Regions from separate parts of the Streptomyces sp. NPDC050433 genome, predicted to be linked through region 3. Evidence: riboswitches for the same ligand, from Rfam matches in the RefSeq annotation. Region 3 holds a riboswitch; each other region holds the start of a gene.
The links. Region 3 has a riboswitch for thiamine pyrophosphate ahead of ACIBLA_RS33300 (thiamine ABC transporter substrate-binding protein). Riboswitches for the same ligand answer to the same signal wherever they lie in the genome.

Region 1: another riboswitch for thiamine pyrophosphate. It lies ahead of thiC (phosphomethylpyrimidine synthase ThiC); the one in region 3 lies ahead of ACIBLA_RS33300 (thiamine ABC transporter substrate-binding protein).
Region 2: another riboswitch for thiamine pyrophosphate. It lies ahead of thiO (glycine oxidase ThiO); the one in region 3 lies ahead of ACIBLA_RS33300 (thiamine ABC transporter substrate-binding protein).

The regions. Positions count from the first base shown of each region.
Region 1 covers NZ_JBITIB010000046.1:26,504-36,155, reverse strand. Annotated here, with positions in the region: gene hisC (histidinol-phosphate transaminase) at 1-292, opposite strand, end outside; gene ACIBLA_RS35460 (LacI family DNA-binding transcriptional regulator) at 762-1,874, shown strand; gene ACIBLA_RS35455 (metallophosphoesterase) at 2,101-3,483, shown strand; gene ACIBLA_RS35450 (hypothetical protein) at 3,631-4,449, shown strand; gene thiC (phosphomethylpyrimidine synthase ThiC) at 4,512-6,254, opposite strand; TPP riboswitch at 6,249-6,391, opposite strand; gene ACIBLA_RS35440 (YibE/F family protein) at 6,463-7,845, shown strand; gene ACIBLA_RS35435 (SsgA family sporulation/cell division regulator) at 7,863-8,297, opposite strand; partial or broken gene ACIBLA_RS35430 (helix-turn-helix domain-containing protein) at 8,502-8,750, opposite strand; gene ACIBLA_RS35425 (DUF5326 family protein) at 9,047-9,262, opposite strand; gene ACIBLA_RS35420 (cupin domain-containing protein) at 9,457-9,652, opposite strand, start outside.
Region 2 covers NZ_JBITIB010000033.1:49,898-59,549, reverse strand. Annotated here, with positions in the region: gene ACIBLA_RS31460 (class II 3-deoxy-7-phosphoheptulonate synthase) at 1-970, shown strand, start outside; gene ACIBLA_RS31455 ((2Fe-2S)-binding protein) at 1,127-1,432, shown strand; gene bfr (bacterioferritin) at 1,455-1,934, opposite strand; gene ACIBLA_RS31445 (sulfite oxidase-like oxidoreductase) at 2,098-2,730, shown strand; gene ACIBLA_RS31440 (deoxyribonuclease IV) at 2,727-3,605, opposite strand; gene ACIBLA_RS31435 (PASTA domain-containing protein) at 3,609-5,738, opposite strand; gene ACIBLA_RS31430 (thiazole synthase) at 5,866-6,660, opposite strand; gene thiS (sulfur carrier protein ThiS) at 6,666-6,914, opposite strand; gene thiO (glycine oxidase ThiO) at 6,911-8,083, opposite strand; TPP riboswitch at 8,080-8,194, opposite strand; gene ACIBLA_RS31415 (NAD(P)/FAD-dependent oxidoreductase) at 8,358-9,521, shown strand; gene ACIBLA_RS31410 (Rv2175c family DNA-binding protein) at 9,568-9,652, shown strand, end outside.
Region 3 covers NZ_JBITIB010000038.1:33,082-42,733, reverse strand. Annotated here, with positions in the region: gene ACIBLA_RS33310 (phosphatidate cytidylyltransferase) at 1-68, shown strand, start outside; gene rlmN (23S rRNA (adenine(2503)-C(2))-methyltransferase RlmN) at 244-1,356, shown strand; TPP riboswitch at 1,412-1,536, shown strand; gene ACIBLA_RS33300 (thiamine ABC transporter substrate-binding protein) at 1,616-2,710, shown strand; gene ACIBLA_RS33295 (ABC transporter permease) at 2,836-4,449, shown strand; gene ACIBLA_RS33290 (ABC transporter ATP-binding protein) at 4,449-5,537, shown strand; gene ACIBLA_RS33285 (Rossmann fold nucleotide-binding protein) at 5,587-6,765, opposite strand; gene ACIBLA_RS33280 (hypothetical protein) at 6,825-7,982, opposite strand; gene ACIBLA_RS33275 (ATP-binding cassette domain-containing protein) at 7,964-8,692, opposite strand; gene ACIBLA_RS33270 (aspartate aminotransferase family protein) at 8,975-9,652, opposite strand, start outside.

The DNA.
Region 1 (9,652 bases), on a different contig from region 3:
GCAGTTGCTGGGCGACACCCACGGAGCCGGTACCCGTCGCGAGATGCGAGACGGGCACCCCGAAGCGGTCGGCCAGCTCGCTCATCAGCCCGGTGCACGCCATGTCGGGGTAGCGGTTGAACGCACCGGCCGAGGCCAGAACGGTCTCCATCACGCCCGGCAGTGGCGGGTAGGGGTTCTCGTTGGACGACAGCTTGTACGCGACGGGCCCGCCGGCCGCCGCCGGCCTGCCCGGCTTGTACGTGGGAATGCCGTCCAGCTCGGCGCGCAGCTTGGGGCTGGTCTCGCTCACCGCGGGTCCTCCTCGGGCGTCTGGGCGTTCTGGGGCGTTCTGGGGGCCGTACGCATGACCGGCTCACCTCATACGGATGCACCAATACTGCTCACCTTAAGAGGATTGCCGGGCCCTGCGAACAGCGGTCGCCGAACCGGCCTCCGCGACAGCGTCCGGAGGAGCCTCCGAGGGCGCCGTCGAGGCGCCGAAAAGCGGGCCATGACAGGGGGAGCGCCAGCGAACCTGGCGCGCGCCGGTGGCTCGCTCCGTGGCGCGCATCCCCCGTGGGGGTGAGTTGAGACCTCTTCGAGACATCGGACACTCGCCAGGCCTATCCAGCTCAACGCTTGACAGACAACAACCGAATCGCTCAACGACCTGCATTTCCATGCCTATTGAGCGTTGTTGATCATGCAGAAACGTGACTCTTGGGAGGTGAATCTGCGACCGGCTTTACCACCTTGATGAGCCCTACTATCGGCTCGCCATGACACCAGCAGGGAAACACCAGGTGAGCCGGACGGACACATCCCGCCGGGGCAGCCGGCAAGGTCGGGCGGGCATCCGGGACGTGGCCGCCGCAGCCGGTGTCTCCATCACGACCGTCTCCGACGCGCTCAACGGCAAGGGACGGTTACCCGACGCCACACGCCGCCATGTCCGAGAGGTCGCCGAGCGGTTGGGCTACCGCCCGTCCGCCGCGGCCCGAACCCTCCGTACCGGCAAGTCGGGACTGATCGGCCTGACCGTCACCACGTACGGGGATGAACCTTTCACCTTCACCGAATTTGCCTACTTCGCCGAGATGGCACGGGCCGCGACCTCCGCGGCACTCGCCCGCGGCTACGCCCTCGTCATCCTCCCCGCCACCTCCCGACACGACGTCTGGTCGAACGTCGCACTCGACGGCACCGTCGTCGTCGACCCCTCCGACCACGACCCGGTCGTCACCGAACTCGTCCGCCAGGGCCTGCCCGTCGTCTCCGACGGCCGCCCGGCCGGCACCCTCCCCGTCACCGCCTGGGTCGACAACGACCACGAGGCCGCCGTACTCGATCTGCTCGACCATCTCGCCGCGGCCGGCGCCCGCCGGATCGGGCTGCTCACCGGGACCACCACCGACACCTACACGCGCCTCTCCACCACCGCGTATCTGCGCTGGTGCGAGCGCGTCGGACAGGACCCGGTCTACGAGTCCTACCCCGCGCACGACCCCTGCGCCGGGGCCGTCGCCGCCGACCGGCTGCTCGCCCGGCCCGACCGCCCCGACGCCGTGTACGGCCTCTTCGACCCCAACGGCACCGACCTGCTCGCCGCCGCCCGGCGGTACGGCCTGCGGGTGCCCGAGGACCTGCTGCTGGTCTGCTGCAGCGAGTCCACCGTGTACGCGACCACCGAACCGCCCATCACGACGCTCTCGCTCAAGCCGCGCCGTATCGGCACCGCCGTCGTACAACTCCTCATCGACGCCATCGAGGGAATCGACACCGGGCGCCCCGTCGAGCAGGTGATACCGACGGAGCTGATCGTCCGGACCTCGTCCCAACGGCGCCCGCCCCGCACCACGGTCAGCGCTCCAAGGTCTCCCGCGAGAGACTGACACGGGCGGGATCCGGAACACGCAATTCGGGCGATCCGCGTGAAAACAGCCGGTGAAACGTGGGTGGAATCGGATTGACCACCCCTGGTGCGTCACACAGGGGTGGCCGCATTCCTATGATGGGCGCACGACACCGCGGACCTTCCCCTACCTCCGGTGGGGATGTCCCGCCCGATCAGGCGGGCCCGAGAGGTGTACGCCAGGCGCGACGGTGGTGGAGGGGTCGATGACGCAGGGGGCCGGGACCGGTCAGGGACCCGTGGTGCGGACGGCGACGTTGCGCGATTTCCGGGTGCCGCCGTACACGCAGGTTCCCGTGCAGGAGGAGCGGCCCGCGCCGCCCGAACAGCCGGTGCGGAGCGGTGAGATGACCGACGGGGAGCCGATGGCCGTCACGCCCGTGGCGCCTGTGGCGCCCGTGACCGTGGCGTTCGAGACGCCCGGCGCGGTGGGCGAGCCGGGCAGCGGGCCCCGGACCAATCCGCAGAGGGTCACGAACGCCCCTGACGCCTCGTCACGCCCCGATCCGCGCAGCCTGGTCGGTACGCTTCCGGGCGTCCCGGCCACGGCCGTGACACCGCCGGCGCCGCCCGCCGCACCCGCCGCCGCGCCTACCGCCGAAACCGCCCCTTCCGGCCACCCCGGCAACGCCGTCCCGCACGACGAGGTCCCCGAGGGCTACACCCCCACCGAGCGCGACCTCCCCGTCATCAACCGCGGCGACACCGTGCGCGTACTGCGCCCCGAGACAACGGCCGAGAGCCCCGCCGACCCGGACACCCTCGGCCCCCTCTTCGTCGTCGGCGACGTTCACGGCTATCTCGACGAACTCGTCGCCGCCCTCGCCGAACAGGGCCTCATCGACGACGAGGGCAGCTGGGCCGCCGGCAACACCCGCCTCTGGTTCCTCGGCGACTTCACCGACCGGGGACCCGACGGCGTCGGCGTCATCGACCTCGTCATGCGGCTCTCCGCCGAGGCCGCCGCCGCCGGCGGCTACTGCAAGGCCCTGATGGGCAATCACGAACTGCTGCTGCTCGGCGCCCGGCGGTTCGGCGACACCCCCGTCAACTCCGGTGCCGGCACCGCCACCTTCCAGGCCGCCTGGTTGCTGAACGGCGGTCAGAAGACGGACATGGAGCGCCTCCAGGACGTCCATCTCCAGTGGATGTCCCGGCTCGACGCCCTGGTCGAGGAGGACGGGCATCTGCTGATGCACTCCGACACGACCGCGTATCTCGACTACGGCACCACCATCGAGGACGTCAACGACAACGTCCGCGCCATCCTCACCCGCAACGACGCGGACGAGTGCTGGGACATCTTCCGCAAGCTCACCAAGCGCTTCGCGTTCCGCGACAGCGGTGGCCCGGAGGCGGCCAGGGAGCTGATGGCGGCGTACGGCGGACGGCGAATCGTCCACGGCCACAGCCCGATTCCTTATCTGCTCGGCGAAGTCGGCACCGAGGACGCGTCGGACGGCGAGGACAGCTCCGGGCCCGTGGTCGACGGACCGCATGTGTACGCGGACGGGCTCGCCATCGCCATGGACGGCGGCGTGACCATGGCCGGAAAGCTTCTGGTCGTACGGCTCCCGTTGCATAACTGAACAGAGTGGGGGCAGGTGTTTTCGGTGAACCCCCTGTCACCCCGTGCCTTAACCGCTCTACCATCGGCTCATCCGTAGCAGGCTCTCCTCCGTTTTCGCCAATTGGCCGTTCACAGCGGGCAATCCGGCCCTACGGAGCATCGGGGGATGCACATGAACAGCGCTCCGCATCTGCTGACCGAGGATCGCGCCGATTTCGAGCGGATTCTCGACGAGACGCTGCGCCATGCGCACGACCGTCCGGATCTGGCCGATGTCGGACAGCGGCTCAATACCGAACAACTGCGCACCATGGCTCTCAACGCGACGTCTCTGATAACCGCCACCGCGGCGACGGAGTACGAGCACTACGCGAAGGTCCGCGAGGAATTCCGTGCCCCGGCCGCCACACCGGCGGGCAACTCGGTTCTCAGTCCGGCGATGCACGGGACCGCCGAGACCGGCGCGGGTCTCGCCGCCGTCGTCGCCGTCCTGGTGCCGGTCCTGGCGGGCGCCGCGGCCCTCGTCTTCCTGCTCGTCGGCTACAGCCTGAGAATGCTCAGCCCGGTGCCCGCCTTCTCCGGCACGCTGCTGACCGTCGGCTGGTTCTTCGGCGCCGTCGCGGCCCTCGGCCTGGCCGTCGCCGGGGCCGGGCTGCTGATCACGGCCCTGCGCAACGCCGCGACGCAGGTCCCGGCCGGTGAGACGGAAGGCGACTGGCCCGACGAGGTGTCACGGGCCCGCGAGGCATGGCGCGTCGCCGTACTGGAACGGGGCATTCTGCCGTTCCTGCGGGAGGCGCTGGCCGCGCCCGACGTCGAGCCGGCGCCGAAGGCCCGCCCGGCGCAGCATCTGCCGAAGATGGGCTACAGCCGCCCGGACTTCTCCAGCCCCGGCGACGGCGCGACGGCGGGCCAGCGCCCGACGTTCTCCAGCCCGGACTTCTCCAGTCCCGACTACGGCGGGCCCGAGCACCAGCCGGAGTGAGCCCGCGGTGCGAAGGCCCCCGACCGGTCACGTCGGGGGCCTCCCACCGTCACTGCCGAAGGTCAGTCCGCAAGGGGCAGATAGACCCGGTTGCCGTTCGCCGCGAACTCCTTCGACTTGGCCGCCATGCCCGCCTCGATCTCGTCCTGCGAACCGCCGTGATCACGCCGGATATCGTGGGAAATCTTCATCGAACAGAATTTCGGTCCGCACATCGAGCAGAAATGCGCGGTCTTCGCCGGCTCGGCGGGCAGCGTCTCGTCGTGGAACTCCCGTGCCGTGTCCGGGTCGAGCGCCAGATTGAACTGGTCCTCCCAGCGGAATTCGAACCGCGCGTCCGACAGCGCGTCGTCCCACTCCTGCGCCCCCGGATGCCCCTTGGCCAGATCCGCCGCGTGCGCCGCGATCTTGTACGTGATGACTCCGGTCTTCACGTCGTCGCGGTTCGGCAGGCCCAGATGCTCCTTGGGCGTCACGTAGCAGAGCATCGCCGTACCCCACCAGGCGATCATCGCGGCGCCGATGCCGGAGGTGATGTGGTCGTACGCCGGGGCGACATCCGTCGTCAGCGGGCCGAGCGTGTAGAACGGCGCCTCCTCGCAGATCTCCTGCTGAAGGTCAATGTTCTCCTTGATCTTGTGCATCGGGACATGGCCCGGACCCTCGATCATGGTCTGTACGTGGTGCCGCTTGGCGATGGTGTTCAGCTCGCCCAGCGTCCGCAGCTCAGCGAACTGCGCCTCGTCGTTGGCGTCGGCGATCGAGCCGGGGCGAAGACCGTCACCGAGGGAGTACGTCACGTCGTACGTCGCGAGGATGTCGCACAGCTCCTCGAAGTTCTCGTACAGGAACGACTCCTGGTGGTGCGCCAGGCACCACGCCGCCATGATCGAGCCGCCGCGCGAGACGATGCCGGTCTTGCGGCGGGCCGTCAGCGGTACGTACCGCAGCAGCACGCCCGCGTGGACGGTCATGTAGTCGACGCCCTGCTCGGCCTGTTCGATCACCGTGTCCTTGTAGATCTCCCAGGTCAGCTCCTCGGCCTTGCCGTCGACCTTCTCCAGCGCCTGGTAGAGCGGCACGGTGCCGATGGGGACGGGGGAGTTGCGCAGCACCCACTCACGGGTGGTGTGGATGTTACGGCCGGTGGAGAGGTCCATGACCGTGTCGGCGCCCCACTTGGTCGCCCAGGTCATCTTGTCCACCTCCTCCTCGATGGAGGAAGTGACCGCGGAGTTGCCGATGTTGGCGTTGACCTTCACCAGGAACCGCTTGCCGATGATCATCGGCTCGATCTCCGGGTGGTTGACGTTGGCCGGCAGTACGGCGCGGCCCGCGGCGATCTCGTCGCGTACGACCTCGGGCGGGACGTTCTCCCGGATGGCGACGTACTCCATCTCCGGGGTGATGTCGCCCCGCCGGGCGTACGCGAGTTGGGTCACCGCCTGCCCCTCGCGGCCCCGGCGCGGCTGGCGCGGGCGGCCGGGGAAGACCGCGTCGAGATTGCGTAGCCCGCCGCGTGGCGAGGTGTGTTTGAGGCCGTCGTCCTCGGGGCGGACGGGGCGGCCCGCGTACTCCTCGGTGTCGCCGCGGCCGATGATCCAGTTCTCCCGGAGCGGTGCGAGCCCGCGCCGTACGTCGGTGTCAACGGTGGGATCGGTGTACGGCCCCGACGTGTCGTACAGCGTCACGTCGTCGCCGGTGGTGAGGTGCACCTGACGGACGGGCACCCGGAGGTCGGGGCGTGAACCCTCCACATATCCCTTGTGCCAGCCGATGGACGTGCGTGTGTCCTGAACGGTCATATGAGACCTACTCCCTACGCCGGCATTACCCGGTAACAGGTTCGGCGGTCGACGCAGCTCAGGGATCCGGGGAGACCCCGGAACTCCACAGTCAGCGTCCTCTCAGCCCGGTGCTCCGAGCTCCCGCGTGTGTAAAGGCACCACCACGCTAACGCGATGTCGGGCGTGCTGAACAGAGGGCCCCCGTCGTTCTTGCGATGATCGGTCGGTGACCTCATCCCAGCAGACACCCGATACGCACGGCCACGGGCACGGCCACTCGCACAGCCATGGTCCGGCCGCGCCGGTCTCCAAGCACCTGCGCAAGGTCATCGCCGCGGTGCTGATTCCCTTCGCGACGGCCGTCGTTGTCGGGCTCGTCGTGCTCTGGCCCGGCGGTGCCCCTGCGCACGAACGCACCGGTGTCGGCTTCGACCGGCAGACCGAGCAGGGCGAGGTGGTGAAAATCGAGAAGATCGACTGCAAGGACGTCAACGCCGGCCAGGTCCCGTCGACGGGCGACACGTCGACGCCGGAGGGCCGGGAGGCGGAGCAGCGCCAGTCCGGGGACTGTGTCAAGGCGACGGTCGAGGTGACGACCGGGAAGAACAAGGGGCGTACGTTCGTCGAGATCGTCCAGCCGGACGCACCGCGGCAGTTTCACGTGAAACAGGGCGTTGTGGTGGCTTACGCCCCCGACGCTCCGCGTGATCTCCAGTACTCGGTCACGGACGTGAACCGTACGACGCCGATGGCGCTGCTGGCCGGGCTCTTCGCGCTCGCGGTGGTCGTGGTGGGGCGGCTGCGCGGGCTGATGGCACTGGTCGCGCTCGTCATCTCGTTCGCCGTACTGACCCTGTTCATCCTGCCTGCGATTCTCCAGGGCTCGAATCCGCTGATCGTGGCGGTGGTCGGGTCGAGCGCGATCATGCTGATCGCGCTGTATCTGTGCCACGGTCTGACGGCCCGTACGTCGGTGGCCGTGCTCGGCACGCTGATCTCACTGCTGCTGATCGGGCTGCTGGGCTCGCTGTTCATCGGCTGGGCGAGCCTGACGGGCAACACGGACGACAACACCGGGCTGATCCACGGGCTGTATCCGGAGATCGACATGAGCGGTCTGCTGCTGGCGGGCGTCATCATCGGATCGCTCGGTGTGCTGGACGATGTGACGGTCACCCAGACGTCGGCGGTGTGGGAGTTGCGGCAGGCGGACCCGGACATGGGCCCCCGCGCTCTGTACCGGGCGGGGCTCCGGATCGGCCGCGACCACATCGCGTCGGTGGTCAACACGCTCGTACTGGCCTACGCGGGTGCGGCGTTGCCGCTGCTGCTGCTCTTCTCGATCGCGGAGTCGAGTGTGGCGACGGTGGCCACCAGTGAGCTGGTGGCCCAGGAGATCGTACGGACTCTGGTGGGCTCGATCGGGCTGGTCGCCTCGGTGCCGGTGACCACGGCGCTGGCCGCGCTGGTGGTGTCGGCGGACCGTCCGGGGGCGTCGGGACCGTCCATGGAAGCGGGGTCGACGAGGGCGCCGGGGGCGTCTGGGCCGGGCGGACTGGCTGGCTTGGCCGGGTTGCGCGGTGGCGGCGGGCGGCGCCGTAAGGCATAACTCTCGTTCAGGGAGCCTCAGCCCGCGTTCTCCTCGGCGAGGATGCGGCCGAGGGTCTCCTCCAGGTCCCTCTCGAAGTCCCCGAGCGTCATCTCATGGCCGAGCGGGACCAGCCGGTCCGTCCGGTCGAGGAAGGCGACCAGCGGCGGCGCGCTGACCCGGAACAGGGCGTGCTCGGTGCCGACCTGGAGTCTGATGTGGACGTCGGAGAGTTCATCGGGCTGGGTCGGCGAGATGTACACATCGCCGTCGCCGCTGGGCTCGTTGATGCCGTCGACCAGCAGTTCGCGGCCGAAGGCCCAGGTGACCGGGGCGTCGCCGGGCAGATGGAACGTCATCCGTACCGCGTAGGGGTCAGCCGTCTCGTAACGGAGTTCCACGGGAATGCGGAATGACAGCTCTTCGGAGACGAGGAAACTCATCTGGACTTCGGCCTGGACCGACTCGCGCATCAGGTGCCCCGCAGTGGATGACGGAAAGTTACGGAGAGTAAGAAATAAGAGGGATTTCGGAGGTTTAAGGTGTGAAACGTCCGATACTGATGCCCCTTGATCCTCTTCTTTATCGTCCAGCACGCGGTAACAGATCACAAGGAGTGATATTTCAGATACTGATAGAGAATTCCAGCGAGCCGATCAGGTTTCCGCCCGCTGCGGGGCGGGGCTGTTGACCAGCCGGTCCACCGCGTCCCCGAGCAGGAACAGCCCCTTCTCCCGGCGGAGATAGCCCTCGTGGGTCAGGGTGCGCAACAGGTGATAGGTGGTGGCGAGGGGGATACCGGCCTCGCGCGCGAGTTGTTTCGCCGTGGCGCCGTTCGGATGGGCGCCGGCCGACTCCAGCAGGCGCAGCGCACGCCGCACCGAACCGATCAAGGTAGGAGCAGCTGAGGTGGTCGCTGTGGCCAAAGGTCACCCCCAGGCGTACTGACGGGCGTGCGCCCGCTCGCGGGGGCCGCCCCCGCGCCCGCCGCACCCTGGGGGCCTCGGACAGAGTCTGAGGCCCGGCGCCGAGAACTCGTACAAAGCGTTGGCCAGAGTGACCTTCGACGCTCTTTTCGCAGGATGCGGAAGAGGCTTGCCACTCTAATGGCAGCTTCTGAGGAGGGAGCGGTTTCGTCTACGCCGTTCCCCCGCGCGGGCTAACGGCGCGGGCGCGGGGGCCGCCCCGGCGGGGGCGGCGAGGGCGGGGGCGGCGGCGCGGCCTACCAGCCGCCGCGCGAGGACGACGACGTGAACTTCCGCACGGCGAAGACGAGCCCGCCGACCAGGGCCACCAGGATCAGCACCTTGAAGAGCAGCCCGATTACAAACCCGACCACGCTCGCGATCAGCCCGCCGAACACGACGAGAACGACCACGGGCAGCGCGATCCACTTCACCCACCAGGGCATTCCCGAAACAATCTCCCGTACCGCCATCGTCCCTACCTCGTTCCGTGAGTGCCTGAAGCATGAAGGAGCGTGAATACGTGAGCTACGTTCCCGCTGCCTTCGATGCTAGAGCGGCGCGGGCCGGAGCGGAGGTCCCGGAGCCCTGGAACTCCCCTGATCCGACCCTGACGAAAGTGATGAGGGTCCCCGGTCGCCACTCACACCCTGAGCCGCACCCGGCCTCATCCCTCCGGCGGCGAGAAGACGACCATGACCCGCAGGTCCTCGCTGATGTGGTGGAACTTGTGCGGCTGACCGGCCGGGACATAGACGACGCTGCCGCGCCCGACCTGCGTCGTCTCCATGCCCACGGTGATCGACGCCCGCCCGCTCACGACGAAGTAGACCTCGTCCTGGCGGTGCGGCTGCTGCGGGTCC
Region 2 (9,652 bases), on a different contig from region 3:
GCGTGACGGTGTGACGCTGCCCACCTACCGCGGCGACTCCGTCAACGGCTTCGCCTTCACCGAGGCCGCCAGAGTCCCGGACCCCGAGCGCCTGAAGCGTATGTACCACGCGTCCGCCGCGACGCTCAATCTGGTGCGCGCCTTCACCACCGGCGGCTACGCGGACCTGCGCCAGGTGCACGCCTGGAACCAGGACTTCGTGAAGTCGTCCCCGTCCGGCCAGCGTTACGAACGGCTCGCCCGCGAGATCGACAACGCGCTGAACTTCATGAAGGCGGCGGGCACCGACCCGGCGGAGTTCCGTACGGTCGAGTTCTTCTCCTCGCACGAGGCGCTGCTCCTCGACTACGAGTCGGCGCTGACCCGCGTCGACTCGCGCTCCGGCAAGCTGTACGACGTCTCCGGGCACATGGTCTGGATCGGCGAGCGCACCCGTCAAATGGACGGCGCGCACATCGAGTTCGCCTCGAAGATCGCCAACCCGATCGGGATCAAGCTCGGCCCGACGACGACGGTCGACGACGCGCTCAGCTACGTCGACCGGCTCGACCCCGACCGCGAGCCCGGCCGGCTGACCTTCATCGTCCGGATGGGCGCCGACAAGGTCAGGGACAAGCTCCCCGAACTGGTCGAGAAGGTCACCGCGTCCGGCGCGACGGTGGCGTGGGTGACCGACCCGATGCACGGCAACACCTTCGAGGCGGCGTCCGGCCACAAGACCCGCCGGTTCGACGACGTGCTCGACGAGGTCAAGGGCTTCTTCGAGGTCCACAAGGCCCTCGGTACGCATCCGGGCGGCATCCATGTCGAGCTGACCGGCGAGGACGTCACCGAGTGCGTGGGTGGCGGCGACGAGATCTTTGTCGACGACCTGCACCAGCGGTACGAGACGGCCTGCGACCCCCGGCTCAACCGCAGCCAGTCGCTCGATCTGGCTTTCCTGGTCGCGGAGATGTACCGGGCGCAGTAGCTCGTCACGGCAGTACGCACGGTGGGGCGCGGATCGCGATGTGATCCGCGCCCCACCTGCGTAGGGGGGACTGTCGTGCGCCCCGGAGGGAAGGTAAGGTTAGGTTTGCCTCACCGTGGAAGACGGAGGGTGCCAGCCATACGATCCCGCCGGGAGGTGAACCGCGTGTACGTCTGCTCATGCTTCGGCATCACCGAGAAGCAGGTCAGGGAACACGCGGAGGCCGGCGCCTGCACTCCCCGCCAGATGGCGTCGGCTTCGAAGGCCGGCACGGACTGCGGTTCGTGCGTACGCAGCATCCAGTCGATCCTCGGCCGTGGCGGCTGTCCGCGCCGCGAGCTGCCGGCGACCGAGGCAGTGCCGACCGCGGCGGCCGTGGAGACGGCGATCGCTGAGCCACCGGCGGCTCAGCCGGCCCTCGTGCGGGCGGTGGCCTCCCGGGCGGGCCTGGAAGCCGCCTGACGCGTCGGCGTGCCGGGGCTCGTCAGCTGTCCGGCTGCTCGATCACCTGGGCGATGTACAGCGCCTCGCCGAGCTTCTCGACCAGTTCCAGCTGCGTGTCGAGATAGTCGATGTGGTGCTCCTCGTCCTTGAGGATCGACTCGAAGATCTTCGCCGATGTGATGTCGCCCTTGGCGCGCATCACCTCGACCCCGCGCCGCAGCCGGTCGATCGCCTCCGCCTCGATCTGCCGGTCGGCCTGGAACATCTCGGTGACCGTCTGGCCGACCCGTACATGGAAAAGCCGCTGATAATTCGGCAGGCCTTCCAGGAAGAGAATCCGGTCGGTCAGGGTCTCCGCGTGCTTCATTTCGTCGAACGATTCGGACCGTGTGTACTTCGCAAGCTTCGTCCAGCCGAAGTTCTCCTGCATTTTGGCATGCAGGAAGTACTGGTTGATCGCGGTCAATTCGGCGGTCAGCTGCTCATTGAGGAACTCGATGACCTCGGGGTCGCCCTGCATCGCAGAGGCTCCTTCCACACGGGGGACACGGGGACTGGCCAGGATGCGCGCATCCTCGCACCGTGCCAGAAAGCCGTCCAGTAAGGACCCACTTAGTAGTAGTTGCCCGAATCGGACCGTACCTGGTCATGACCACCCTTCGCCGTCTGTCACCATGGAAGGCATGGGGCAGCCGGAAAGCCGGGAAGAGCGGGAGTCGGCGCAGTCCGGGCTCCCACCGGGGCAGCGGCTGCAGCGGGGCTGGCCGGTCACCCATTACGGCCCGGTGCCCAAGTTCAAGCCGGACCGCTGGGAGTTCCGGGTCTTCGGTGCGACGGCCGACGGAGACAAGCGGTGCTGGAATCACGAGGAGTTCTCGGCGCTGCCGTTCTCGACAGTCGTCGCCGATCTGCATTGCGTGACAAAATTCAGCATGCTCGGGGCCGAATGGGGCGGAGTGCTCGCCCGTACGCTCCTGGAACTGGCTCCGCCGGCGCCGAGCGTGACTCATGTCATGGTCTGGGCCGAGTACGGCTACAGCGCCAATGTCCGTCTCGACGACTTCACATCGGAACGGTCCATCTTCGCCACGCACAAAGGCGGCGAACTCCTCACCGCCGAGCACGGATTTCCACTGCGGCTCGTCCTTCCGCATCTGTACGCGTGGAAGGGCCCGAAATGGGTCCGGGGCGTGGAATACATGACCGCCGACCGCCGCGGCTTCTGGGAGGAACGCGGCTATCACAACGTCGGCGACCCCTGGCGCGAGCAGCGTTACTCATACCAGGAAGGCCCCGGCGAGGGACCCGAACTCTAGGGAGCTTCCTCGCGCAGCTTCTTCAGGAGGGCCACGTCCGCCGCGTGCCCCTCTTTGCCGCCGGGGGTCTCGATCACCAGCGGCACGCCCTCGGTCGCCGGATGCGAGAACAGCGCCCGGAACGGCGCCTCGCCGATATGGCCCGCGCCGACATTCACATGCCGGTCCTTACGGGCGCCCGACACGTCCTTCGAGTCGTTGGCGTGGATCAGCCTCAGCCTCCCCGGCCCCACCGTCTTCACCAGCTCGTCCAGGGTCCGGTGCGTCCCGCCGGGTGCCGCCAGATCATGGCCCGCCGCGAAGATGTGGCATGTGTCGAGGCAGACACCGAGCCTGGGGTGCGAGTCGAGCGCCTCGAAGTACGGTCCGAAGTCCTCGGCGAGCGAGCAGAGCGAGGAGCCCTGCCCGGCGGTCGACTCCAGCAGCAGATACGGGTCGTCGTCGTGCGTCAATTCGTCGAGGAGCGGCAGCATCCGCTCCCGTACCTGCGCCAGCGCGACCTCGCGCGACCGCCCGCCGGTCGCCGAACCGGTGTGCACGACGACCCCCGGCGCGCCGATCTCCCGGCCCCGCCGGAGGCTGTGCCGGAGCGAGTCCACGGACCTCTCGGCCGTCTCCGGCGTGTGGGAGCCGAAGTTGATCAGATACGGCGCGTGGATGTACGCCGACAGCCCCTCGGCGGCGCACTCCGTTCGGAACCGCTCGTCCTGCGCCGGATTTCCGGCCGGTGTCGCCCAGCCGCGTGGATTGGCGACGAAGACCTGGACGGTCTCGGCGCCGATGTCACGCGCCCAGGCCAGCCCCACGCGGGCGAGGCCGCCCGCCACCGGAACATGGCCGCCGACGGGATTGCGCGGGCGGTCGGGGAGCGTCAAGCCTCAGATTCCCTTGGTCGTGATGGTGATGGTGCTGCCCTCGGCGGCCTTCTCGCCGCCGTCGACGGACTGCTTCGACACCGTGTCGTCCAGGAACGGGAAGCTCCGGTCGACCTCCACCTCGAAGCCCGCCTCGGTCAGCTCGGTCCTGGCGGCGTTTATCGACTTCCCCGTGACATCCGGGACGGCGATCATCCGTGGGCCCTTGGAGATGGTCAGCGTGACGGTGTCGCCGCGGGCGAGCTTGGCGCCCTCCTTCGCGGACTGCCCGGCCACCGACCCGGCGTCCTCAGGGGAGTTGACCCGCTCGGCCGCGATCTTCACATCGAGTCCGGCGTCTTCGAGTGAGGCGGTCGCCTCCTCCTCGGACTGGCCGGTCACGTCGGGCATATGGACCGGCCTGCCCTTGCTGACGACCAGCGCCACTCCCGCGTCGGGCCGCAGCTCCGTACCCGCCTTCGGCTGGGAGCGGATGATGTCGCCCTGGTCGGTCTCCTCGTCGAAGGACCGGGCGACGACGCCCGGCGCCAGCCCCACCTTCTTCAGCGCGTCCTTGGCGTCGGCCAGTGACTTGCCGGTCAGGTCGGGGACCCGCACGATCTCCGGGCCGCGTGAGATGACGAGGGTCACCGAACCGTTGCCCCGTATCCGTGAGCGCGGCTCGGGGTCGGTACGCATGACCGTGCCGCGCTCGAACGTCTCGCTGAAGTCCTCCTGGACCTTCGCGTCCAGGCCGGCGTCGCCGAGGCGCTTCTTCGCTGCCTGCTCGGTCTGCCCGAGGAGGGACGGGACACGGGTGAACTGCCCGGAGTTGATGTACCAGACGCCGACACCCACACCGAACACCAGCAGAGCGGCCACCACGATCGCCAGCACGCCCCTACGGGGTCCGGAGCCCCCGCGCCCGCCCAGGCGCCGCTCGGGCGGCTGAGCGGGTGGAGCGGCCGGTCCTGGCGGCGGCATCGTGAGGCGGCTGGTGCGGCGGACGCCGTCGTCTCCCGAGGAGGCGGCCGACGGGTCGGGCGTATCGGATCCGTCGGAGGCCGCGTGGGGGCGGACGAGGCGCGGGATCACGCTCGTACGGTCGTCGGAGCCGTCGTGCGCGGCCACGGAGCCCTCGTGCGCTGACAGGGAAGCGTCCGGGGAGCGCGGTCCGGTCCCGCCGCCGGTGGCGCCGTCGTGGCTGTCCTGGGACGGCTCGGACGCGAGCCCGACGCCCGCACCGGCTCCCGTGCCGCCTCCCGCACCGTCGGTCGTGGCCTGCGGCGGCACCGCGTCCAGCTGCGCGTCGTCGAGCGCCGCGCGCGTCCGGCGGGTCAGCGCGAGGAGCGCCACGGCGTCCTCGGGACGGATCTCCGGATTGCGGGCGGTGGCCGCCGCGACCAGCTCGTCCAGCTCGATCGCCATGCCGGGCACCGCGGCGGACGGCGGGGGCACGTCCTCGTTCAGATGGAGGTAGAGCACCTGCGCGGGGGTGTCGCCGCCGTGCGGCTTGGTGCCGGTCAGCATCTCGTGCAGGACCACACCGCAGGCGTACACGTCGACGCGGGTGTCGGAGGTGCCGTACTCGATCTGCTCCGGTGCGAGATACGAGACCGTGCCGAGGATCGTCCCCGTGGTGTTGGTGACGGAGCCGACGGCCCGTACGAGACCGAAGTCGGCGACCTTCACCCGGCCGTCGTCCCCTATCAGCACGTTCTCCGGCTTGATGTCGCGGTGGATGAAGCCGGCCCGGTGGGCGGCGCCCAGCGCCGCCAGCATCGGCTCCAGGATGTCGAGGGCGGCGCGCGGCTGGAGAGCGCCGCGCTCGCGCAGGACGTCCCGCAGCGTGCACCCCTCGACGTACTCCATCGCCAGGTAGACGTACGCGCCCTCGGCGCCCTGGTCGAAGACCCCCACCACGTTCGGATGCGCGAGGCGCGCCACGGACTTGGCCTCGCGGATGAAGCGCTCCACGAAGACGGCGTCGGTCGCCAGGGCCGGGTGCATCACCTTCAGGGCCAGGACCCGGTCGAGCCGGGTGTCGACAGCGCGGTAGACCGTGGCCATGCCGCCGACGGCGATGCGCGCGTCGACGCGGTAACGGCCGTCGAGCACGTGCCCGACCAGAGGGTCCTTGAGCGTCGTATCCACCCGTTGAGTCTACGAGCCGCCACCGACAGTCCCGCAGCCCCCGGTCAGCTCCGACGCGCCAATGGAGCCGTCTTGTGACAGCACGCACACCGCATCGCGGCAATCGGCCGTCGGCCCTCCCCCGCCGTCAGAAAGCCGGCCGTTCCGGGTCCAGCTTCGCCAGGCCCTCCGTAGGAGACGAGGCGTCCGCGAAGTGCCGGCGCGGGATGCGGCCCGCGCGGTGGGCCAGCCGGCCCGCCTCGACCGCGTGCCGCATCGCCTCGGCCATCAGGACGGGCTCCTGGGCGCGCGTGACCGCCGACGCCAGCATGACCGCAGCGCAGCCCAGCTCCATGGCGAGCGCGGCGTCCGACGCCGTACCGGCGCCCGCGTCCAGGATGACCGGCACGCGCGCGTGGTCGGTGATCAGCTGGAAGTTGTGCGGGTTACGGATGCCCAGACCGGACCCGATCGGGGAACCGAGCGGCATGATCGCCGCGCAGCCGACGTCCTGAAGCTTTCTGGCGAGCACCGGGTCGTCGTTCGTGTACGGCAGGACGGTGAAGCCGTCGTCCACCAACGTCTCGGCGGCGTCGAGCAGTTCGATCGGGTCGGGCAGCAACGTCCGTTCGTCCGCGACCACTTCGAGTTTGATCCAGTCGGTGCCCAGGGCCTCGCGGGCGAGGCGGGCGGTGAGGACGGCCTCGCCCGCGGTGAAACAGCCCGCCGTGTTCGGCAGGACCCGGATGCCCAGCCGGTCGAGCACGGACAGGACCGAGCCCTGCACGGTGGGGTCCAGCCGGCGCATGGCGACGGTGGTGAGTTCGGTGCCCGACGCGGTCAGGGCCCTTTCCAGTACGCCGAGGCTGGGCGCGCCGCCCGTACCCATGATGAGCCGGGAGTTGAGGACGGTGTCGCCGATCACGAGCCGGTCGTCGGACATCGGGCTCAGCCTCCTTGGACGGCGGTGAGGACTTCGACGCGGTCGCCGTCGGCCAGGGTGGTGGCCGACCAGCGCCCGCGCGGGACGACGGTCTCGTTGAGGGCGGCGGCGACGCCTGACGGGGCGGGGGTGAGGGTCGCGACGAGGACGTCAAGGGTGACGCGGCCGGCGAGGACGCGGGCCTCTCCGTTCACGGAGACGGTCACGGGTCCCTTCGCGGACTCGTTCACGGACGAATGCACGGTGTCGGTCATGCGTGCTGCTCCTGACCTACGGAGACGACGGCGGACGAGAAGCGGCCGGGCGTGAAGGGGAGTGCGTCGTCGGGGAGTTCACCCGTCGTGAGCACGGTCGCCATCACCCGGCCGGTGACGGGCGTCAGGAGCACCCCGTTGCGGTGGTGCCCCGTCGCCAGATGAAGGCCGGGCAGGGCGGTCGGCCCGAGCAGCGGGGCGTTGTCCGGCGAGGCCGGACGGAGCCCGGCGCGGGTCTCGGTGAGCGGGAGTTCGGTGATGCCGGGGAGGAGTTCGTGGGCGTCGCGCAGCAGCTCGTACACCCCGCCCGCCGTCACCGTCGTGTCCCAGCCCAGCTCCTCGCTCGTAGCGCCCACGACCAGCTCGCCGTTCTCGCGCGGCACCAGATAGACATGGCTGCCGCGGACCTCGGCGCGCAGCGTCCGGGACAGGAACGGGGCGTACGGGCGCGGCACCGTCAGCCGCAGGACCTGGCCCTTGACGGGGCGTACCGGCGGCAGCACGTCGTCCGGCACGCCCGAGAGCTGCCCGCTGAGGCTGCCGCCGGCGATGACGACCTGGTCCGCGGCGAGTTCCGTGCCGTCGGCGACGATGACCCCGGCGGCCCGGTCCCGGACCACCCGCAGGCGCTCGGCCCAGGCCCGGTGGAAGACCACCCCCGCCCGCTCGCAGGCCGTCACGAGGGCGGCGGCGAGCCTGCGCGGGTCGATCTGGTGGTCGCCGTCGACGCGCAGCCCGCCGCGTACTCCCGGAGCGAGCATCGGCTCCAGTCGCCGGCACTCACGGCCGGTGAGCCATTCGGACTCCAGACCCGACCTCCCTTGGAGGGCGTGGAGTTCACGCAGTCGCGCGCGGTCGTCGGTGTCCAGAGCGACGGCGAGCGTGCCGCAGGCGCGGTAGCCGGTGTCCTGGCCGGTGGCCGACTCCAACTCGGCGACGAAGTCGGGGTAGAGCCGCGCGGAGGCGATGTTCAGCCCCAGCAGGGTCTGTTCGCCGTGGTCGAGTTCGCTGACGGCGGCGAGCATCCCGGCGGCGACCTGGGCGGCGCCGCCGCCCGGCTCGGGATCGACGACGGTGACGGCGAGTCCGCGCTGCGCCGCGCGCCAGGCGGTGACGAGACCGATGATCCCGCCCCCGACGACCAAGACGTCTGTATGAGATGACCGCATGGGCGTCCAGCTCCTCCCTTCGCCGGCATGACCCGGATCAGGTTCGTACGGTCGGAGGCCGCGTCAGCCTCCCTCTCAGCCCGGTGCGTCCGGGCTCCCGCGAGGTGTGAAGTCTCTTGTTCGCTACTGCCGATAAGTGCTTCAGAGGTCAGCGTAACCCCCTGTCCCCGCGCCCTGTAAGGGAGTCGTCGCCCTGCCGGGTCCTTAAGGTGATCGGGTGAACGAGCAGCGGAAGCAGACGGACGAGCGGCGCACCGTCATCGTCGGCGCGGGTATGGCGGGCGTGCAGACCGCCGTGGCACTGCGCGAACTGGGCTACGAGGGCCCGGTCATCCTCATCGGCGCCGAGAGGCACCAGCCCTACGACCGGCCCCCGCTCTCCAAGGCCGTCCTCCTGGGGACGGCGGAGAGTTCGGCCTTCGACGTGGACTTCGAAGCGCTCTCCGTGGAACTGCGGCTGGGCCTCGACGTGACCGGCGTACGCACCGGGGACCAGGAACTGGACACGGAGTCGGGGCCGGTTCCGTACGACGTGCTGGTCCTCGCCACCGGCGCCGAACCGATCACGCTGCCGGGCGCGGAAGGCGTCCCCGGCGTCCATCTGCTGCGCACCCTGGACGACGCCGCGCGGCTGCGCCCCGTCCTGGACCGCAAGCGGCACGTCGTCGTGGTCGGCGCGGGCTGGATCGGCGCCGAGTTCACCACCGCGGCCAGGGAGGCCGACTGCGCGGTGACCGTCGTCGAGGCAGCGGGCCGTCCGCTCGCCGGTGCCCTGCCCGCCGAGGTCGCCACTCCGATGGCGCACTGGTACGCGGAGAGTGGCGCCGAACTCCTCACCCACGCGCGCGTGGCGACCGTCGAGCCCGGCAGGGTGGTCCTCGCGGACGGCCGTGAGCTGGCGGCGGACGCGGTGGTCGTGGGCATCGGCGCCAGACCGGCCACGGCCTGGCTGGCGGGCTCCGGCATCGAGACAGGACCCGAGGGCGCCGTCACGGCCGACGACCGGCTGCGCACATCACACCCCTGCGTGTACGCGGTCGGGGACTGCGCCTCGTTCCCCTCGGCCCGCTACGGCGAGCGGCTGATGGTGCACCACTGGGACAACGCGCTCCAGGGGCCGCGCACGGTCGCCGCCGACATCGTGGGCGAGTCGCACGAGCCGTACGACCCGGTGCCGTACTTCTGGTCCGAGCAGTTCGGCCGCTTCGTGCAGTACGCGGGGCACCACGCGCGGGCCGACACCCTGCTGTGGCGCGGTGACCCGTCGAGCGCCGCATGGTCGGTGCTGTGGCTGCGTGACGGGGCGCTGGTGGCGCTGCTCGCCGTCGGCAGGCCGCGTGATCTGGCGCAGGGCCGCAAGCTCGTCGCGGCGGGCACGCGGATCGACACGGAGCGTGCCGCCGACCCCGCCGTACCCCTGAAACTGACGGCGCTCTGACCCGGCTCGGCTTCCGACTGTCAGTCCGGGATGGCAGGCTTGTCCTGTGACTGAGATTGACGCAAAGATCGATGCTCTCGTCCCTGCCTGGCTTCACCTGCCCGATATCGCCGAAATGCTCGATATCGAGG
Region 3 (9,652 bases):
TCGACTCGCTCCTGCCGACGGCCCCGGTGGTGTGGCTGCTGCTCGTGGTGTTCGTCGGCTCGGGCTGAGCCGTATCCGTACCGGTTACCCTGGTAAGGCCCGCAGTCCTGGACGGCGGGCCTTACTGCGCTCCGCGGTCGCGGGGCCTGCCACATGAGGTCTCCTGGCACCGGCAGTGTGCCCATGTCCCTCCCGCAGCCGGCGGGGAGCACCGGCCTCGTCGTACCGAGGAGAAAACAGCTCATGGCACCGCCCAATCCCGGAGAGCTCACCTTTGTCGCGCCCCGTGGCGCCAAGAAGCCGCCGAGGCACCTCGCCGACCTCACACCGGACGAGCGTCGCGAGGCTGTCGCGGCGCTCGGTGAGAAGGCGTTCCGGGCCAAGCAGCTGTCGCAGCACTACTTCGCGCGGTTCGCGCACGACCCCGCGGAATGGACGGACATTCCGGCGGGCGCGCGCCAGAAGCTCGCCACGGAGCTGCTGCCCGACCTGATGTCCGTGGTGCGGCACATCTCCTGCGACGACGACACCACCCGTAAGACGCTGTGGCGGCTGCACGACGGCACGCTCGTCGAGTCCGTTCTGATGCGCTACCCGGACCGGGTCACCATGTGCATCTCCTCGCAGGCCGGCTGCGGCATGAACTGCCCGTTCTGCGCCACGGGGCAGGCGGGTCTCGACCGCAATCTGTCCACGGCCGAGATCGTGCACCAGATCGTGGACGGCATGCGCGCGCTGCGCGACGGCGAGGTCCCCGGCGGCCCCGCCCGGCTGTCCAACATCGTCTTCATGGGCATGGGCGAACCGCTGGCCAACTACCGCCGCGTCGTGGGGGCGATCCGCCGGCTGACCGACCCGGAGCCGGACGGTCTCGGCCTCTCGCAGCGCGGCATCACCGTCTCGACGGTGGGCCTGGTGCCCGCGATGCTGCGATTCGCCGACGAGGGCTTCAAGTGCCGCCTCGCTGTCTCCTTGCACGCGCCGGACGACGAGTTGCGCGACACCCTCGTACCGGTCAACACCCGTTGGAAGGTGCGGGAGGTGCTGGACGCCGCGTGGGAGTACGCCGAGAAGTCGGGCCGCCGGATCTCCATCGAGTACGCCATGATCCGCGACATCAACGACCAGGCGTGGCGGGGCGATCTGCTGGGGCGGCTACTCAAGGGCAAGCGGGTGCACGTCAATCTGATCCCGCTCAACCCGACGCCCGGGTCCAAGTGGACGGCCTCCCGCCCCGAGGACGAGAAGGCCTTCGTCGAGGCCGTCGCGTCCCACGGGGTCCCCGTGACGGTGCGCGACACCCGCGGCCAGGAGATCGACGGGGCGTGCGGTCAGCTGGCGGCGACGGAGCGCTGAGCACTGCGCGGGGGCCTCGTCGGGGCCCATGTACGCTGGGGCTCGAACGAATTACATATTCCGACAGGGGAGCGCCACAGCGCTGAGAGTGCGGCAGAGGTTCGAGAAGAACCTCACGGTCGCAGACCCTCTGAACCTTGCCCAGGTCATTCTGGGTAGGAAGTTCGGTCATCACTCAAGCTGTTGCGCCCTGCCCTGCTCCGGTCCACCGGTGCAGGGCAGGGCCGCGTCTTCTCCTGGACATCCCAGGAGGAATTAAGTGCGTACCACGAAGAAGATGGCGACCGGCGCCGTCGCCGCCGCGTTGGGAGTCTCCGCGCTTGCCGCGTGCGGGGGCGGGTCCGAAGACTCCACGTCGCCGGACGGCGAGAAGTCCAAGAGCGTGACGCTCGTCGCCCACGACTCGTTCGCCGCCTCGGACTCCGTACTGAAGGAGTTCACCGAGCAGACGGGCTACACCGTCAAGGTGCTCAAGAGCGGCGAGGCCGGCGCGGCGCTCAACAAGGAGATCCTCACCAAGGGTTCGCCGCAGGGTGACGTCTTCTTCGGCGTCGACAACACCCTGCTCTCCCGCGCACTCGACAACGGCCTGTTCACGCCGTACGAGGCGAAGGGCCTCGACCAGATACGTGCCGACGTACGGCTCGACGACGCCAAGCACCGTGTCACCCCCGTCGACACCGGCGACATCTGCGTCAACTACGACAAGAAGTACTTCACCGACAAGAAACTGGCGCCGCCGGAGTCCTTCGCCGACCTGACGAAGCCCGCCTACAAGGACCTCCTCGTCGTCGAGAACGCCGAGCAGTCCTCACCGGGCCTCGGCTTCCTCCTCGGCACCGTCGCCGCGTACGGGGACGACGACTGGCAGGACTACTGGAAGCAGCTCAAGGCCAACGGTGTCCAGGTCGTTGACAGCTGGGAGCAGGCCTACAACGAGGAATTCTCCGGCTCGGCGGGCGGCAAGAAGGCGAAGGGGGAGCGCCCGCTCGTCGTCTCGTACGCGTCGAGCCCGCCTGTCGAGGTCCTGTACGCCGACCCGCAGCCCAAGGAGGCGCCGACCGGTGTCGCCGCGGGGACCTGCTTCCGGCAGATCGAGTTCGCCGGGCTGCTCCAGGGGGCGAAGAACGAGGCGGGTGGCAAGGCCCTGCTCGATTTCCTGGTGAGCAAGCCCTTCCAGGAGGACATGCCGCTCAACATGTTCGTGAACCCGGTCGTCGACGGCGCGAAGCTGCCCGCGCTCTTCACCGACCACGGCGCCGTCGTCGACAACCCGGAGACCGTGGCCCCGGAGAAGATAGCCAAGAACCGTGACGAGTGGATCCAGTCGTGGTCCTCGCTCGTCGTCAAGTAGGCGCGGACGCCGCCCGGAAGAGCGAGGGGACCACTGCTGCTGCCGGTCCGGTCGGGCGAGGACGGGGGGCGGGGCTCGCGGTGCGCGTCGTACGGCGCCGGGGGAGCGCCGTACGAATCTGCCTCATGGCCGTGCCCGTCGCGTTCTTCGCGGTCTTCTTCGCCTACCCCGTCGCCGCGATCGTCGGCCGCGGGCTGACGGCTGACGGTGCGTGGCACTGGGGCAGGTTCGGCGACGTGCTGAGCCGGCCCGACATCGGGCAGGTGCTCTGGTTCACGACGTGGCAGGCCGCGGTCTCCACCGCGCTCACCCTGCTGATCGCGCTCCCCGGTGCCTATGTCTTCGCACGCTTCGAGTTCCCCGGCAAACAGCTCCTGCGCGCCGTCGTGACCGTGCCGTTCGTTCTGCCGACCGTCGTCGTCGGCACGGCGTTCCTCGCGCTGTTGGGGCGCGGCGGGTTGCTCGACGAACTGTGGGGCGTGCGGGCGGACACGACGGTATGGGCGATCCTCCTCGCGCATGTCTTCTTCAACTACGCGGTGGTCGTCCGCACCGTGGGCGGCCTCTGGGCGCAGCTCGACCCACGTCAGGAGGAGGCCGCACGGGTGCTCGGCGCCGGGCGGTTCGCGGCGTGGTGGCGCGTCACGTTGCCCGCGCTCGGCCCCGCCGTCGCCGCCGCGGCGCTGATGGTCTTCCTGTTCACGTTCACCTCCTTCGGCATCGTCCAGATCCTCGGCGGTCCTGCCTACGCCACCCTGGAAGTGGAGATCTACCGGCAGACCGCGCAACTGCTCGATCTGCCCACCGCCGCCGTTCTGACCATGGTGCAGTTCGCCGCCGTCGGCGCGGTCCTGGCGCTCCACGCCTGGACCGTACGGAGGCGGGAGACCGCTCTGAAGCTGGTCGACCCCGCACAGACGGTGCGCAGGCCGCGCGGAGCCGGCCAGTGGGTGCTGCTCGCAGGTGTGCTCGGCACCGTCCTCCTCCTGCTCCTGCTGCCCCTCGGCGTGCTCATCGAGCGGTCGCTCGACGGCCCCGGCGGCTACGGCTTCGACTACTACCGGGCGCTCCGTTCGGTGGAGGCGAGCGGCGGCACGTTCCTCGTACCGCCGTTGGAAGCGGTCTGGAACTCCCTGCGCTACGCCCTGATGGCCACGGTCATCGCCCTGGTCGTCGGCGGGCTGGCCGCTGCCGCGCTCACCCGGCGGGCGGGGCGCCTCGTACGGGGCTTCGACGCGCTGCTGATGCTGCCTCTGGGCGTCTCCGCGGTGACCGTCGGCTTCGGTTTCCTGATCACGCTGGACAAGCCGCCGCTTGACCTGCGGGCGTCGTGGATCCTGGTGCCGCTTGCCCAGGCATTGGTCGGGGTGCCGTTCGTCGTACGGACCATCCTGCCTGTGCTGCGTGCCGTGGACGGGCGGCTGCGTGAGGCCGCCGCCGTTCTCGGGGCGTCTCCGCTTCGCGCGTGGCGAGAGGTGGATCTGCCGATGGTGCGGCGAGCGGTGCTGGTGGCCGCCGGATTCGCCTTCGCCGTCTCGCTCGGCGAATTCGGTGCCACGGTCTTCATCGCCCGACCGGACCGGCCGACACTGCCGGTCGCCGTCGCGCGGCTGCTGGGGCGGCCCGGCGACCTCAACTACGGGCAGGCGATGGCGCTGAGCACGGTGCTGATGGTGGTGTGCGCCGTAGCTCTGCTGGTGCTCGAACGTATCCGTACCGATCGTTCCGGAGAGTTCTGATGGCCCTGCTCACTCTTGAGGACGTGACCGTACGGTTCGGGCGGCGTACGGCGCTCGACGCGGTGGATCTGGAGATCGCCGCGCACGAGATCGTCTGCGTCCTGGGGCCGAGCGGCAGTGGCAAGTCCACCTTGCTGCGCGTCGTCGCCGGTCTTCAGCCGCCGGATGCCGGACGGGTGTTGCTGGAGGGCACCGACCAGGCGGGGGTGCCGGTGCACCGGCGCGGTGTGGGACTGATGTTCCAGGATCACCAGCTCTTTCCGCAGCGTGACGTCGGCGGCAACGTCGCCTTCGGACCGCGCATGCGCGGTGAGTCGCGCGGTGAACAGCGGCGACGTGTCGCCGAGTTGCTCGACCTCGTCGGCCTGCCTGGCGCCCAGCGCCGCGCCGTCGCCACACTGTCCGGCGGCGAGCAGCAGCGTGTGGCACTGGCACGGGCGCTCGCTCCCCGGCCCCGCCTGCTGATGCTCGACGAACCGCTCGGCCAGCTCGACCGAGGCCTGCGCGAGCGGCTGGTCGTGGAACTGCGCGGCGTGTTCGAGCAGTTGGGAACGACGGTGCTCGCCGTCACGCACGATCAGGGCGAGGCCTTCGCCCTTGCGAACCGGGTCGTGGTGATGCGCGACGGGCACGTCGCCCAGACCGGCACCCCGATGGACGTCTGGCAGCGGCCCGCCTCCGCGTTCGTGGCGCGCTTCCTCGGCTTCGACAACGTCGTGCCTGCCACGGTGCACGGCGACGCCGCCGATACGCCCTGGGGCAAGATCCCGGTGCCCGCCGGCTCGCCTCAGGGTCCGGGCACGCTGCTGGTACGTCCCGCCGGAGTACGACTCGGCGAACCCGAGGACGGACTGCGCTGCACCGTCGGGGCGCGCACCTTCCGCGGCAGCCACGTCGCCGTCGTGCTCCGCCCCGTGGATGGGCCGGAGGTGGAGGCGGAGTGCGGTCTTCGCGACGTGCCCGACGAGGGAGCGACGGTCGGAGTCTCCTTCGCGGCCGAGGACGTGGTGGTCCTGGACGACCGAGAGCCGCCCTCGGCGGACACCGAGGAGCGCACGGCTTCAACGGGCGACAACGGGGCGGACTGACGACACGGACGGACTGACGAGCCGCCATCCGGTCGGTGCGCGCGGTCGGTCAGGCCGAGAGCCGGGCCAGAGCCTCGGGAGCCTCGGTCACCGAGTCGACAAGCGCGATGCGGGATTCCATCGAGCGCTCCCGCGCCAGCGACGTGAGCAGCGGCCAGGCAGGCAACCGCTCGGTCCAGTGCGCGCGGTCGACGAGGACCATGGGCGTCGGTTCACCGCGCGACTCGTAGTAATTCGGCGTCGCGTTGTCGAAGACTTCCTGGACGGTGCCAGCGGCGCCGGGCAGGAAGATGACGCCGGCGTTGCAGCGGGCGAGCAGGCCGTCCTCGCGGGTCGCGTTGGCGAAGTATTTCGCGATGTGGCCGGCGAAGGGGTTCGGCGGTTCGTGGCCGTAGAACCAGGTGGGTATACCCACGGAGCCATCACCCCCGGGCCAGCGGCCCCGTACCTCGAAGGCGGCACGCGCCCAGTCCGAGATCGAGGGACTGAACGACGGGGTCTTGCCGAGGATTTCGAGCGCCTCGTCCAGCATCTCGTCGGGATGCGGTGCGGCGTACGCACCGAGGTTGGCGGCTTCCATGGCGCCGGGGCCGCCACCGGTCGCGACCGTCAGCCCCGTACGGGCCAGATCGCGGCCCAGACGCGCCGCGCCCGCGTACGCGTCGGTGCCCCGTGCCATGGCGTGGCCGCCCATCACGCCGACGACGCGTGCGCCGACGAGGAGTTCGTCCAGCGCGTCCGAGATCGCGTCGTCGTGGACCGCCCGCAGCATCGACGCGAGTATGTCGCCGTCGGCCTTGGTCCGCTGGAACCACTCGTACGCGAGCGCGTCCGGCGTCGCCTCGTACCCGCCCTCGTCCAGCCCCGCGAACAGTTGCTCGGGCGAGTAGAGCAGGCCTCGGTACGGGTCGAAGGGGAGATGCGGGACGGGAGGGAAGACCAGCGCCCCGTCCGCCCGTATCTTCGCCGCGGCGTCCGGTGCCATCGGGCAGCCGAGGAAGACGGTTTCGGAGGTGTCGGTGGACAGCAGAGCGAGCGTACGGTCCGTCAGATCGACCGACTGGATGCGGAAGCCGCTGAGCGTCCCGCCCAGGATCACCTGGTCGAACTCGTCGAGGGTTTCGATCTCGCGGTCCAGGCCGTCCGCCCGGTGGTCCCAAGGCCCCTGCGGGCCCTGCGCCGTCGGCTGTCGTGCTTCATGTCCGTCGTGTCCTTCGTCGTACGCCATGCGGACACGATAGGCCCCGCCTACGGGTGGGGAGTTGGAGTCCCGGCGGGCGAACCGGCTCAGCCGGTGAGCGGTACGGCGGCCAGCGCGGCGATCAACCACGTCAGCGTTCCGAACACGGCCAGCAGCGCACCCGCCCGCAGCGCCGCCGCGGTACGCAGAAGCCCTACTGGCGCGCCGACGCGTACCAACGCCGCCGTCGTGTCGGTGCGGGCGTGCTTGGCCTCCAGGGCCGCCGTCAGCAGCGTCGCGACGGTGCAGCCCACGATGAGCGTGGCGCCGAGGCCGGTGAGCGGCCCGAAAGGACGCGGGTCGCCGGGGCCGTACAACGCCGCGGCGGCGAATCCGCCGGAGACGACGGCGCAGACCACGCCCAGCGGGCGGCCGATCCGTACCGCCTCCTCCATGAGGACGCGCCCCGCGAGCAGCCGGGTCGCGCCCGGGCGCAGCATCTGGAGGAGTCGGCCGCAGAGGTGCGCGATGCCGGGGCCCGCCAGGGCCAGACCGAGCGCGGTCAGCGACCAGCCGGCCAGGACACCGGCCGGGCTGCCCTCGAAACGTCCCGGCAGCGGCAGCGGTGCCCCCGAGCCGCCCCGGCTCGCGTAGGTCTCGACAGCGAGCCCGGCCGCGGTGAGCGCCACGCCCCAAGGCAGCCCCGACGGGGCGGGCTTGGGCGTCGCGGGCGCCTCCGGATCGCTGGAGTCGACGGGCCCCGTCCTGCGCGGACGCAGGGCGAGGCCGGTGGCCACGGTGGCGAGGAGTGGTACGACGGCGAGCAGGGTGAGCGCGGCGGCCAGCGGCAGGGGCTGTCCGGCGCCGAGGAGATCCTGCGCGGCTCCGTCGAAGGGCAGCCCCGTGAGGTCACCGCGCAGATGAAGGAAGAACAACAGCGCCACCACGCTGCCGAGCGTGCAGGACAGGGCGGTCGACGTGGCGGCCAGGGCGGTCAGCCGCCCCCTGCCGAGGCCCACCGCCGAGAGACCCGGGCGCGGCCGTGTGCTCGGATCCGTACGCGCCACGGCGACGGCGAACTGCACCGTCGCGGCGAGCGGGAGCACGCACCACAGCAGGCGCAGCAGCGATCCGTCAGGGTGGTTCATGGCCCAGCCGAGCGTGCACAGCAGGAGAAAGCCGACGCCCCCCGACGCCGCGGCGACGAGCAGTCTGCGCAGCAGGACGAGGGGGTGGCTGCCGCGGGCTAGACGGAGAGCGAGCACGCTGCCTGGCCTTCCGCCTCGGCCGGCCTGAGGGCGCCCACACGGCGGCCGTCGACCAGTACAACGGTGCGGTCGGCGAGGGTCGAGACCTCCTCGTCAAGGGTGGCGAGTACGACGGTGATGCGGTGCGAGCGTGCCGCGGTCGTCAACGTGCGCAGGACCTGTGCGCGTTCGGCGGCGTACAGCGGCGCCGTCGGTTCGTCGGCGAAGAGTACGGCGGGCGTGCTGACCAGGGCGCGGGCGACGGCGACGCGCTGGCGCTGCGACTGCAGCAGGGCGTGCGGACGCCTGCGGGCGCACATGCCGACATCGAGGCGTTCCAGCCATTCCACGGCCGCGGCTTTCGCCGCACGGCGTGAGGAGCCGCGCAGCAGCAGCGGCAGGGCGGCGTTCTCCCATGCGTTGAGCTCCGGGACCAGGACCGGATCGGAGTCGATCCAGCCGAAACGGTCGCGCCGGAGCCGATCACGGAGCATCGGCGGCATTGTGTGGACGGCGGTGCTGTTGAACCAGACTTCGCCCTCCTCCGGGACGAGCTGGCCCGAGAGGCAACGCAGCAGGGTCGTCTTGCCGCTGCCGCGCGCGCCGCTGATGGCGACGATCTCGCCTTCGCGCACACCGAGGGAGACGCCACTGAGCGCGGGCGAGCCGTTGTGCGAGTGGTGCAGGGAACGCGCCCACAGCACGTCGTTGTCCGGCGGGGCAACCATGACGTACACCTCGGTTCGGATCGGGCTCGGTTCAGAGCTGACGTACCCCGCCCCGTCCGGGGGAACAGAGGCGAAGCCGATCGGTCAATGCACCGTAGAGATCGATAACGAGGTGTGCGGACAGCACGCGGCCCGGATGCGCCCCTTTGCACTCGAACGGGGGCACCCGGGCCGTGACGCGGATGGTGGCGCGGGGCGGGGGCTACACGGCGGGGCCACGGGGCGGTGTACGTCGCCCCGTACGTGCCGTTCGCCGCCCCGTAACCTCGTACGCCGCAGTGATCAGAGCTTTGTCCAAGCCTCGGTCAGGACGGTGCGCAGGATCTGCTCGATCTCGTCGAACGTCGACTGTTCGGAGATCAGCGGTGGTGCCAGCTGCACGACCGGGTCACCGCGGTCGTCGGCGCGGCAGTACAGCCCGTTGTCGTACAGAGCCTTGGAGAGGAAGCCGTACAGGACGCGCTCCGTCTCCTCGTCCGTGAACGACTCCTTGGTGGCCTTGTCCTTGACCAGTTCGATGCCGTAGAAGAAGCCGTTGCCCCGTACGTCGCCGACTATCGGCAGGTCGTGGAGCTTGCGCAGCGTTGAGAAGAAGGCGTCCTCGTTGTCCAGCACATGCTGGTTGAGGCCCTCGCGCTCGAAGATGTCGAGGTTGGCGAGGCCGACGGCGGCCGAGACGGGGTGGCCGCCGAAGGTGTAGCCGTGCAGGAAGGTGTTGTTACCTTCGTAGAAGGGCTCGGCGAGACGGTCGGAGACGATGCAGGCGCCGATCGGGGAGTAGCCCGACGTCATGCCCTTGGCGCAGGTGATCATGTCCGGCACGTAGCCGAACTTGTCGCAGGCGAACATCGTGCCGAGCCGGCCGAAGGCGCAGATGACCTCGTCCGAGACGAGCAGAACGTCGTACTGGTCGCAGATCTCGCGGACCCGCTGGAAGTAGCCGGGCGGGGGCGGGAAACA